DNA from 2 places in the Trichococcus shcherbakoviae genome. Region 2 is predicted to be linked to the other one. Evidence: riboswitches for the same ligand, from Rfam matches in the RefSeq annotation. Region 2 holds a riboswitch; the other holds the start of a gene.
The links. A riboswitch is a leader RNA that binds a small molecule or an ion and turns the genes downstream of it on or off. The one in region 2 is predicted to bind S-adenosylmethionine.

Region 1 (5,150 bases), 290 kb from region 2:
TTTTCGTCTTCTTTTCCGTCTATGCAGCCAGCTGTTTTGTGACGGTAGGCAAGCTCTTCGCAACCTTGTTCGAAGTGCCTTACATCCCTGTGATGATTGCCGGAGCGGTGTTCGTCGTGTTCTACACGTTCATCGGCGGATTTTTGGCGGAGAGTGTCTCCGACTTTATGCAGGGCATCATCATGATTGCGGCTTTGGCTGTAGTTTTGGTCGGAGGCGTATTGCATGCAGGGGGTCCGGGAGCGGTCATCGATAACCTGAAAGGCATCCCCGGATTTTTGGATTTCTTCGGTATCGCGACACCGACATTGGTCGATGGGGTGCAACAGGCTGACGGCGCGATGGCTGCCTTTGGACCTGCAGGCAAATACGGGCTGATCACAATTGCTTCCAGCATGGCTTGGGGTCTCGGCTATTTTGGTATGCCGCAAGTGTTGTTGCGTTTTATGGCTATCCGTTCTGCTGAAGATATCAAACAATCACGCCGCATCGGCATCATTTGGTCGACCCTTTCCTTGACCGCTGCCGTCCTGATCGGTCTGATCGGGCGCGCGATGTTCCCGATGGCGTTGACGACAGCAGCAACTTCGGAAACAATTTTCATCGAAATGGCGACACTGTTGTTCCCGCCGCTATTGGCCGGAATCGTCATGTCAGGCATTTTGGCAGCTACTATCAGTTCTGCGGATTCATATCTGCTGATTGCCGCAAGTGCTTTTTCAAAAAATATCTACAAAGGCGTATTGCGCAAGGATGCATCCGATCAGCAAATCATGGCAATGACGCGGATGATCTTGATTGTTTTGGCAATCGTAGGCATCATCATCGCATTGGATGAGAACTCCGTCATCTTCACGATCGTATCTTTCGCCTGGGCGGGCTTCGGTGCGACATTCGGACCGTTGATGCTGTTCTCCTTATTCTGGAAAAAAACAACGCGTCAAGGCGCTATCGCCGGTATGATGACAGGCGGAATCGCTGTTTTCATCTGGAAACTTCTGATTAAACCGATTGGCGGCGTGTTCGGCATCTACGAACTGTTGCCGGCATTCATCCTTTCCTGCGTGGCAATCGTGATCTTCTCCTTGATCGGGGAAAAACCGTCCGCTGCGATGGAAGAGGAGTTCGAAATGGTGAAAAGCCAGTCGAAAGCCTAAAAATAGTGCGCATAAAGAAACACAATCCATACGGGTTGTGTTTTTTTATGGCGTAGTGCCGGGTGTGCAAGTAAAATCCGATAACCAGACCTGATCTCCGGTGAATCGGGTTTTCACCGGAGGCCAACAGAAATCCGGACCGCAACTCCGACGAGGTGAGGTTCGCCGGAGGACAGGGGAGAAATCGACCTTCAACTCCGGTGAGGATCTTCTCGCCGGAGCAGGAATATAGGAAAGGCGAATACAACTTTTTCAGAATACGAGGGCGTTCACAGTGATTCATGAATGTTGCGAAACAACTGTTAAAGTATCGTTCGGAAAAACCGTTTGAAAAAAAATATAAATTTATGTCCAAAATCATTGACATATACAGTATATTTGTATAGAATTTAGCTTGCATAAATTGAATATCTCTTATTAATAGCCGTTGAGACGAGGGGTCGAAGATACGGTGGCAAACCAATCAATCTAATTTTTTTTCAGTACAGATTGATATTGGGTGCCCAACCTGAGCGTAGGATTATCCAAGTCCTATGAGCAATAAGAGGAAAAGCAGCTGATAGATATCGAAGCTTTCCTTTGGTTGGAGAGCTTTTTTTATGCCCATTTTTTATATCAAAGGGGGAAATCTATTTGGCTGAAAAGGTTTTATTCAATTCAGACACTTATTTGGAAGGTCATTCCGATAAAATTACTTACCAAATTTCTAACGTTAAAGCAAAAAATATTACACATATCAAAATGCCGCTTTTCGAAGCGCTTGTTAAATATGCGAAACAGGACGTTACGCCTTTCGATGTCCCTGGACATAAAATGGGTGCGCAGATGACGCCATTTAAAATGGCAGTCGGTGATATGACGATGCAGATGGATGTCAACTCCATGAAAGAATTGGACTTGTTGAGTCATCCGCAATCCGTCATAAAAGAAGCACAAGAATTGGCTGCAAAAGCATACAATGCCGATCAAGCCTTTTTCTTGGTGAACGGCACGACAGTTGGCATACAAGCGATGATCATGAGCGTTGTGGGACCGAACGATACAATCTTGGTTCCCCGCAACTGCCATAAATCAGTAATGAACGGGTTGATCCTGAGCGGCGCAAAGCCGATCTTCATCCAGCCCGAAATGGATTTGGCCTTCGGAATTTCCCATGGCATCTCCGTGGAACGCATCATCAAAGGCTTGGATGAAAATCCTAAAGCGAAAGCTCTTTTGGTCACTTATCCGACTTATTTCGGTTCTTTGAACGATTTGGAAACGATCTGTGATATCGCGCACGAACGCGGTGTTGTGGTCATCGTCGACAGTGCGCACGGAGCGCATTTGCCGTTCATGCCTGGAAAAATGAAGGATCCGATGAAAGCAGGAGCCGATGCGGTGACTTATTCCATGCACAAAACCGGCGGATCCTTGACGCAAAGTTCCTTGATGGTGATGCAAGGGGATCGCATTTCCGCTACAAAATTACAAAAAGTGCTGAACATGCTGCAATCGACCAGCGCGAATTACTTGTTGATGAGCTCCATCGATGCTGCACGCAGCGAATTGGCGATGTACGGCAAAGACCGCTACAAGAAATTGCGCCCGATCGTCAGCGAAGCGATTGAAGCGATCGAAGCATTCGGCGACTATGAAGTATTGAAATCCGACTACATCAAAGATAAATTCTACCAAACTTATGACTGGACTAAATTAGTGATCCGTGTAAATGATATCGGCCTGACCGGCTTCGAAGTCTACACGATCATGAAGGAAGAATATGGCATCCAATTGGAGCTGGCTGAAGGCTACGTCGTGATGGCAGTCATCAGCACAGCAGATACGCGCGAATCAATCGGAAGACTGGTTGATGCCTTGATGGATGTCCGCAGACGCTACAAAAAAGAAAGCCAACATTTCGATGCGCACGTGATGACTTGCAGCATCAACGAATTGGCTTGCAGCCCGCGCGACGCCTTTTATGCCGACAATGAAGTTGTCAGCATCGACGACGCGATCGGCCGCATCAGTGCCGACTCGATCATGATCTACCCGCCAGGAATTCCATTGATCATCCCTGGTGAAGTGATTTCTGAGGCAGTCGTGCAGCATTACCACTACTACAATGAAACCTTAGGCAATGTACTGACTGAGGAAAAAATGCCTCATCAGATCAAAGTCCTGAAAGACTAATTAATCGAATCAACAATAAATAGCATACAGTTGGAGGACGGCAGAAAGTGAAAAATAACATGAACATCCAGACCTTTATCGGCTGCGAATCTTCATTTGAAGAAGCATCTACCGTATTATTCGGGATCCCATTCGATGGAACAACCAGTTTCCGGCCAGGCACGCGTTTTGCCATGCAGGCGATCCGCCAAGATTCATTCGGCTTGGAAAGTTATTCCCCTTATTTGGATCGTGATCTGGAAGAAGAAGCCATCCATGATGGCGGAGATCTGGATCTGCCTTTCGGCAACACAGAGCGCGTATTGAGCGATATTGCAACCTATACAAAAGAAATATTGGACAATGGCAAGAAATTTCTGATGGTCGGCGGCGAGCACCTCGTGAGCCTGCCCACCATCGAGTCTGCCTATGAAAAATACCCAGATCTGCATGTCATCCATATCGATGCCCATACAGATTTGCGTGAAGACTACATGGGAGAATCCTTGTCTCATGCTTCGGTCATCCGCCGCTGCTTCGACTTCCTGGGAGACGGCCGCATTTTCCAATTCGGCATCCGTTCCGGTTTGAAGGAAGAATTTGAATGGGCGAAAGAGCACACTTATATGGAGAAATTCACCATCGATACGTTGCCGAAGATAGTGCAGCAATTGAAGGATGTTCCCGTTTATGTGACAATCGATCTGGATGTATTGGACCCAGGCACTTTCCCTGGAACAGGCACACCTGAGCCGGGTGGAATCACCTACAAGGAATTATTGGCGTGTATCGCTGCGTTGCAGGACTTGAACCAGATCGTTTCAGCCGACGTCGTGGAGCTTTCTCCGCAATACGATCCGTCAGGTGCTTCGACTGCTATGGCCTGCAAGACCGTCAGAGAAATGCTGTTGACACTTACTAAATAGAACAAAATCAATTACCCGACCTTAAAAATAATCAAGGTCGGGTATTTTTTAATAAAAATCAGCTATTTTCTATCAGAATGTCATGATGAAGGCATCTTGCATTAAAAAGTAATGAAAACGGTAATTATTTACATGGTGATGTTATGAAATCTATCACAAGTCAGTAACCGGTCGTCAGGTTGTATAATTGTGTTATATCAAATGTTTTTTCCAAAGTTAATATTGTTACTATCAAAAAAAAGATGCAACTAATTGTGAAAAAATGAATGAAAATGGATTGTATTTAAATTAGAGTTTGATTATAATATCAGAATAACATAATAGAAAGTAGGGACGCCGAAATGAATAGTTACACTCCTCCAAAAAAACAAGGAATGTATGATCCCGCCTACGAGCATGATGCATGCGGTATGGGATTTGTCGTTGATATCAATGGTAATGGCTCTTATAAATTAGTCTCTGATGCGTTGGATTTATTGGAAAACATGGAGCATAGGGGTGCTTCCGGCGCTGATGCCAAAACAGGTGACGGAGCAGGTATCATGGTGCAGATTCCTCATCATTTTTTCAGCAGGGAGTGCGACGTCCTGGGAATCCATTTGCCTAAAAAAGGTGATTATGGAGTAGGGATGCTCTTTGCCCATAAATACGAAGATCTACGTCACGAACAAATGAGAATGGTGGAAGAGATCATCACTTCCGAAGGTCAAAAAGTGTTGGGTTGGCGTGAGGTTCCGATCGACAGCTCCGAAATCGGTGTGACTGCAAAAGCAGCTATTCCGCGTTTCATCCAGGTCTTTGTCGGTAAAGGAAACCCTGATATGACTGAGATGGATTTCGAACGCAAATTGTTCGTCATCCGTAAATTATCCGAAAAACAAATCGTGCCGATGAGCGAAAAAAGAGGTGGCTC
Region 2 (5,150 bases):
CCGCAAGAAATCGTCATCCACCGCATCACGGGAGATGCTCCGCGTGACACCCTTGTCGGACCGATGTGGAGCCTCAAAAAGTGGGAAGTGCTGAACGCAATCGATCATGAGTTGGAACGACGCAATACTTATCAAGGGATCCACAGCATCAGGAATATGGTTGAGGAACATGTTGTTGCACCCAGTGGATTCCAGTCATAAATTTCTGAAGGAAAGCGTTCCGAAAATACAAATATAATGGATATAAGCACAAAAAAACTGCAAACAAGTTGCAGTTTTTTTGTGCTTACTATTATTTGTCAGCTTGGACATATGCTAGCAAAGCTTCTGTTTTATCCGTCTTCTCCCAAGTGAAGTCAGCATCTTCACGCCCAAAATGTCCGTAAGCCGCTGTCTTTTTAAAGATCGGGCGACGCAGATCCAACATTTTAATGATGCCTGCTGGTGTCAAGTTGAAGTTTTTGCGTACCGCTTCTATCAAAGTGGCTTCTGGATATTCGCCTGTACCGAACGTGTCGATCGCAATCGATACAGGTTCAGCCACGCCGATCGCATATGCCAATTGGATTTCGCATTTTGTCGCTAACCCAGCGGCAACAATGTTCTTCGCGATGTAACGGGCCGCATAACTTGCAGAACGGTCAACTTTTGTAGCATCCTTACCTGAGAAAGCACCGCCACCATGACGCGCATACCCACCATAAGTGTCAACGATGATTTTTCTTCCTGTCAGACCGGAATCACCTTTAGGTCCGCCGATAACGAAGCGTCCTGTAGGATTGATGAAGTATTTTGTGTCAGCATCCAATAATGAGTCGTCGATGACCGCATGGATGACATGCTCCAAAATATCTTTTTTCAATTGTTCCAACGTGACATTCTCATCATGTTGCGTGCTCAAAACGATTGTGTCCACACGTTTCGGTTTGCCGTTCTCATCGTATTCCACGGTAACTTGCGTTTTCCCGTCCGGTCTTAAGTATTCCAAAGTACCGTCTTTACGGACTTCAGATAGACGTTTCGCTAACTTATGACTAAGTGAAATAGGCAAAGGCATCAGTTCGTCCGTTTCGTTGATCGCAAAACCGAACATCAAACCTTGATCCCCTGCACCGATTTCATTGTAATCAGTAGTCACCAGCTCTCTACGTTCCAATGATTCGTTGACGCCGATTGCGATATCGTCGGATTGTTCATCCAATGATACCATCACAGCTAAATTATCCGCATCAAAACCAAATTTACCACGTGTATAACCAATTTCAGTTACAGTATCGCGGACAATCTGTTGGATGTTTACGTATGCGCTTGTCGTGATCTCACCAAAGACAACTACCAGTCCTGTAGTGACAATCGTTTCGCAAGCAACACGCGCATTTGGATCAGCAGCCAACAGTGTATCCAAAATTGCATCGCTGATCTGATCAGCAATTTTATCCGGATGACCTTCCGTTACTGACTCTGAAGTAAATAATCTTTTTTCTACCATTTTTCATTCCCCCATTTTTTGGTTACAAGGCGTCTTCACATATTGTGAATCCTATCGGGATATTGCAATTAGCCTCTGAAAAGCAACATACCTAATATACGCTATCATCGTCGAAAAAGCAACAAAAAATAAAAGAATTTCATCTTTGTGTCACGGATTATGCCCACAAAAATACGAATCGAGACTTTTACGGTTCGCTTTTGCCCCGTCAGCAGCTTGACATCGCAATGACGTTAACCTATGATGAATTTGCGCAATATGTATGAGTTGACACACTAATTGTACCCATTAATGAAGAAGGAAGAGATTATGCTGACAATCAAGAAACAATTCCTGCACCTGATGACCCACACCTTTTTGGCGATGCTGACAGCCCCTTTGACGCTGCTTCTTTTCGGAGCATGGAGAGGAATGACATTCAACGGACCCAACTTTCTGCTGCTTTTCATGCTTTATCTATTTCTGATGTTTACCCATGCCCTCGAAAGGCTCCTTTCAAAGAGTGAACAATCCGGCTCCAAACTTCCCTATAAAATGATTTTATTTTTCGGGATTCTCTCGATCGGAACATTGACCATCATTTTCTCTTTATCGAACCTGATCTTGGTTGCCATTCTTTTGCTGTACTTTGTTTATTCGATCTTACAATTTTATCCGTACAGTATGTCAAATACTTTTTACGAAATACTGCTGAGACCTTTCTTTAAGACACTGATTCTTTCATCTGTATCCTTCTTTTCTCAGGCAAACTTTATCCCACTTCAGCTGCAATACGAATTGCTTCCATTGGCCCTATTCCATATCTTTGGTTTGATACAAATTCAGGTCAAGAATACTGCGGGCAGCGATCGCCCAATGACTTATTATCAACAACTGCTTATGAAACACTCAAAATCTTTGAAGATGACTTCCTTCCTGCTTGCCTATGCGACAGCAATCTTTCAAATATTGAATCTCAGCAGCTCGCTATGGGCCATCAGCGTATTCGGATTGTCCGCTCTACTGGTCTTTCCTTTATTCAAAAGAAGATTTCATGGCACACTCAGAATTGAACAATATCTGGCCAACTACAGTTTTCTTTTCACGCTGGGCTATTCCTTACTATTTTTGGTCTAACAGAAACAGGCAGCTGCACCCGTCGAATTGACCGGTGCAACTGCCTGTTTACGTATAAGAAAAAAGCACTCAAAAGAGTGCTTTGCAGTGATGATCCGTACGGGAATCGAACCCGTGTTACCGCCGTGAAAGGGCGGTGTCTTAACCGCTTGACCAACGGACCATAGAAATAGTACAAATGGGCCTAAATGGACTCGAACCATCGACCTCACGCTTATCAGGCGTGCGCTCTAACCAGCTGAGCTATAGGCCCTTCAAAAGCGCATGATGCGAATTGGATTCGCAATAGCAGATCCTCATTCAACTGAAATCAGAATCAATTGCGGGGACAGGACTTGAACCTGTGACCTCCGGGTTATGAGCCCGGCGAGCTGCCAACTGCTCCACCCCGCGATAATTTTATTATGACCTAAGGGTCATGACAATGATCCGTACGGGAATCGAACCCGTGTTACCGCCGTGAAAGGGCGGTGTCTTAACCGCTGACCATGCTTTTATTCTTTTGATAAAGCTACGGAGAAGGAGGGATTTGAACCCTGCGCTCTAACCAGCTGAGCTATAGGCTCTAACCAGCTGAGCTATAGGCCCTTCTTAAAAAAAGCGGGTGAGGAGAATCGAACTCCCGACATCAGCTTGGAAGGCTGGGGTTTTACCACTAAACTACACCCGCATGGCGGCTCCGACGGGATTTGAACCCGCGATCTCCTGCGTGACAGGCAGGCATGTTGACCCCTACACCACGGAACCATGCGTTAAAAAGAAAAAAATTGCGGGGACAGGACTTGAACCTGTGACCTCCGGGTTATGAGCCCGGCGAGCTGCCAACTGCTCCACCCCGCGATAATAATAAGGAAAGACTGTGAGCTTACGCTCAAGTGTATCATGTCTGTACTGTCGCTAAAGCGCCAACACCCATGACAAAGGAGGATAAGGGATTCGAACCCTTGCGCGCTTTTACACGCCTGACGGTTTTCAAGACCGTTCCCTTCAGCCGGACTTGGGTAATCCTCCATAAGCTGATAATTTTTTTCATGGACCTTGCAGGACTCGAACCTGCGACCGGACGGTTATGAGCCGTCTGCTCTAACCAACTGAGCTAAAGGTCCGAAGCAAGGCATAATAGCGGCGAAGGGGGTCGAACCCATGACCTTCCGGGTATGAACCGGATGCTCTAGCCATCTGAGCTACACCGCCAAAAAAAAAAATGGAGCCTAGCGGGATCGAACCGCTGACCTCCTGCGTGCAAGGCAGGCGCTCTCCCAGCTGAGCTAAGGCCCCATAATTTCAGTGATCGGGAAGACAGGATTCGAACCTGCGACCCCTTGGTCCCAAACCAAGTGCTCTACCAAGCTGAGCTACTTCCCGTTGTATTTTATTAATGCACCCAACAGGAGTCGAACCTGTAACCGCTTGATTCGTAGTCAAGTACTCTATCCAATTGAGCTATGGGTGCCTAAATGCCGAGAATCGGAATCGAACCGATACGGTGATCACTCACCGCAGGATTTTAAGTCCTGTGCGTCTGCCAGTTCCGCCACCCCGGCATGTTACTGTTTGTTGCAATCATAAGGTCTGGCATAGTCCTTATGAAAGCGGAAGACGGGGTTCGAACCCGCGACCCCCACCTTGGCAAGGTGATGTTCTACCACTGAACTACTTCCGCGAATGGTGCCGGCTAAAGGATTCGAACCCTCGACCCTCTGATTACAAATCAGATGCTCTACCAACTGAGCTAAGCCGGCGTATTAAATTATGCGGGTGAAGGGACTTGAACCCCCACGCCTTGCGGCGCTAGATCCTAAATCTAGTGCGTCTGCCAATTCCGCCACACCCGCAAATGAGTTATGCAGGGCTCGAACCTGCGACCCTCTGATTAAAAGTCAGATGCTCTACCAACTGAGCTAATAACTCGTAAATGGAGGTTGACGGGATCGAACCGCCGACATTCTGCTTGTAAGGCAGACGCTCTCCCAGCTGAGCTAAACCTCCATGATATAAATGCGCGGCAACGTCCTACTCTCACAAAGGGAAACCCTTCACTACAATCGGCGCTAAGAAGCTTAACTTCTGTGTTCGAGATGGGAACAGGTGTGACCTTCTTGCCATCGTCACCGCACATTTTTCAAGAGAACGTTGTTCTCTCAAAACTGAATCTACAAAATTAAAGGGAACCCGAAAACACCGCTTGAGTTTTCTTCTTTTTAAAAATTGGTTAAGTCCTCGACCGATTAGTATTGGTCCGCTCCATACATCGCTGTACTTCCACTCCCAACCTATCTACCTGATCATCTCTCAGGGGTCTTACTCACTTAAAGTGATGGGAAATCTCATCTTGAGGGGGGCTTCACGCTTAGATGCTTTCAGCGTTTATCCCGTCCACACATAGCTACCCAGCGATGCTCTTGGCAGAACAACTGGTACACCAGCGGTGTGTCCATCCCGGTCCTCTCGTACTAAGGACAGCTCCTCTCAAATTTCCAACGCCCGCGACGGATAGGGACCGAACTGTCTCACGACGTTCTGAACCCAGCTCGCGTACCGCTTT

Region 1: another riboswitch for S-adenosylmethionine. It lies ahead of ACKPBX_RS03070 (aminotransferase class I/II-fold pyridoxal phosphate-dependent enzyme); the one in region 2 lies ahead of metK (methionine adenosyltransferase).

Annotation. Positions count from the first base shown of each region.
Region 1 covers NZ_OY762653.1:654,335-659,484, reverse strand. Annotated here, with positions in the region: gene putP (sodium/proline symporter PutP) at 1-1,157, shown strand, start outside; SAM riboswitch class I at 1,569-1,704, shown strand; gene ACKPBX_RS03070 (aminotransferase class I/II-fold pyridoxal phosphate-dependent enzyme) at 1,791-3,332, shown strand; gene speB (agmatinase) at 3,380-4,237, shown strand; gene gltB (glutamate synthase large subunit) at 4,579-5,150, shown strand, end outside.
Region 2 covers NZ_OY762653.1:359,542-364,691, forward strand. Annotated here, with positions in the region: gene mnmL (tRNA modification radical SAM protein MnmL/YtqA) at 1-201, shown strand, start outside; gene metK (methionine adenosyltransferase) at 293-1,489, opposite strand; SMK box riboswitch at 1,487-1,562, opposite strand; gene ACKPBX_RS01615 (hypothetical protein) at 1,799-2,605, shown strand; tRNA gene ACKPBX_RS01620 (tRNA-Glu) at 2,697-2,768, opposite strand; tRNA gene ACKPBX_RS01625 (tRNA-Ile) at 2,785-2,858, opposite strand; tRNA gene ACKPBX_RS01630 (tRNA-Met) at 2,926-2,998, opposite strand; tRNA gene ACKPBX_RS01635 (tRNA-Glu) at 3,034-3,094, opposite strand; tRNA gene ACKPBX_RS01640 (tRNA-Gly) at 3,205-3,275, opposite strand; tRNA gene ACKPBX_RS01645 (tRNA-Asp) at 3,277-3,352, opposite strand; tRNA gene ACKPBX_RS01650 (tRNA-Met) at 3,373-3,445, opposite strand; tRNA gene ACKPBX_RS01655 (tRNA-Ser) at 3,527-3,616, opposite strand; tRNA gene ACKPBX_RS01660 (tRNA-Ile) at 3,638-3,711, opposite strand; tRNA gene ACKPBX_RS01665 (tRNA-Met) at 3,726-3,799, opposite strand; tRNA gene ACKPBX_RS01670 (tRNA-Ala) at 3,811-3,883, opposite strand; tRNA gene ACKPBX_RS01675 (tRNA-Pro) at 3,897-3,970, opposite strand; tRNA gene ACKPBX_RS01680 (tRNA-Arg) at 3,985-4,058, opposite strand; tRNA gene ACKPBX_RS01685 (tRNA-Leu) at 4,064-4,149, opposite strand; tRNA gene ACKPBX_RS01690 (tRNA-Gly) at 4,197-4,268, opposite strand; tRNA gene ACKPBX_RS01695 (tRNA-Thr) at 4,272-4,347, opposite strand; tRNA gene ACKPBX_RS01700 (tRNA-Leu) at 4,359-4,440, opposite strand; tRNA gene ACKPBX_RS01705 (tRNA-Lys) at 4,444-4,516, opposite strand; tRNA gene ACKPBX_RS01710 (tRNA-Val) at 4,522-4,594, opposite strand; rRNA gene rrf (5S ribosomal RNA) at 4,606-4,721, opposite strand; rRNA gene ACKPBX_RS01720 (23S ribosomal RNA) at 4,814-5,150, opposite strand, start outside.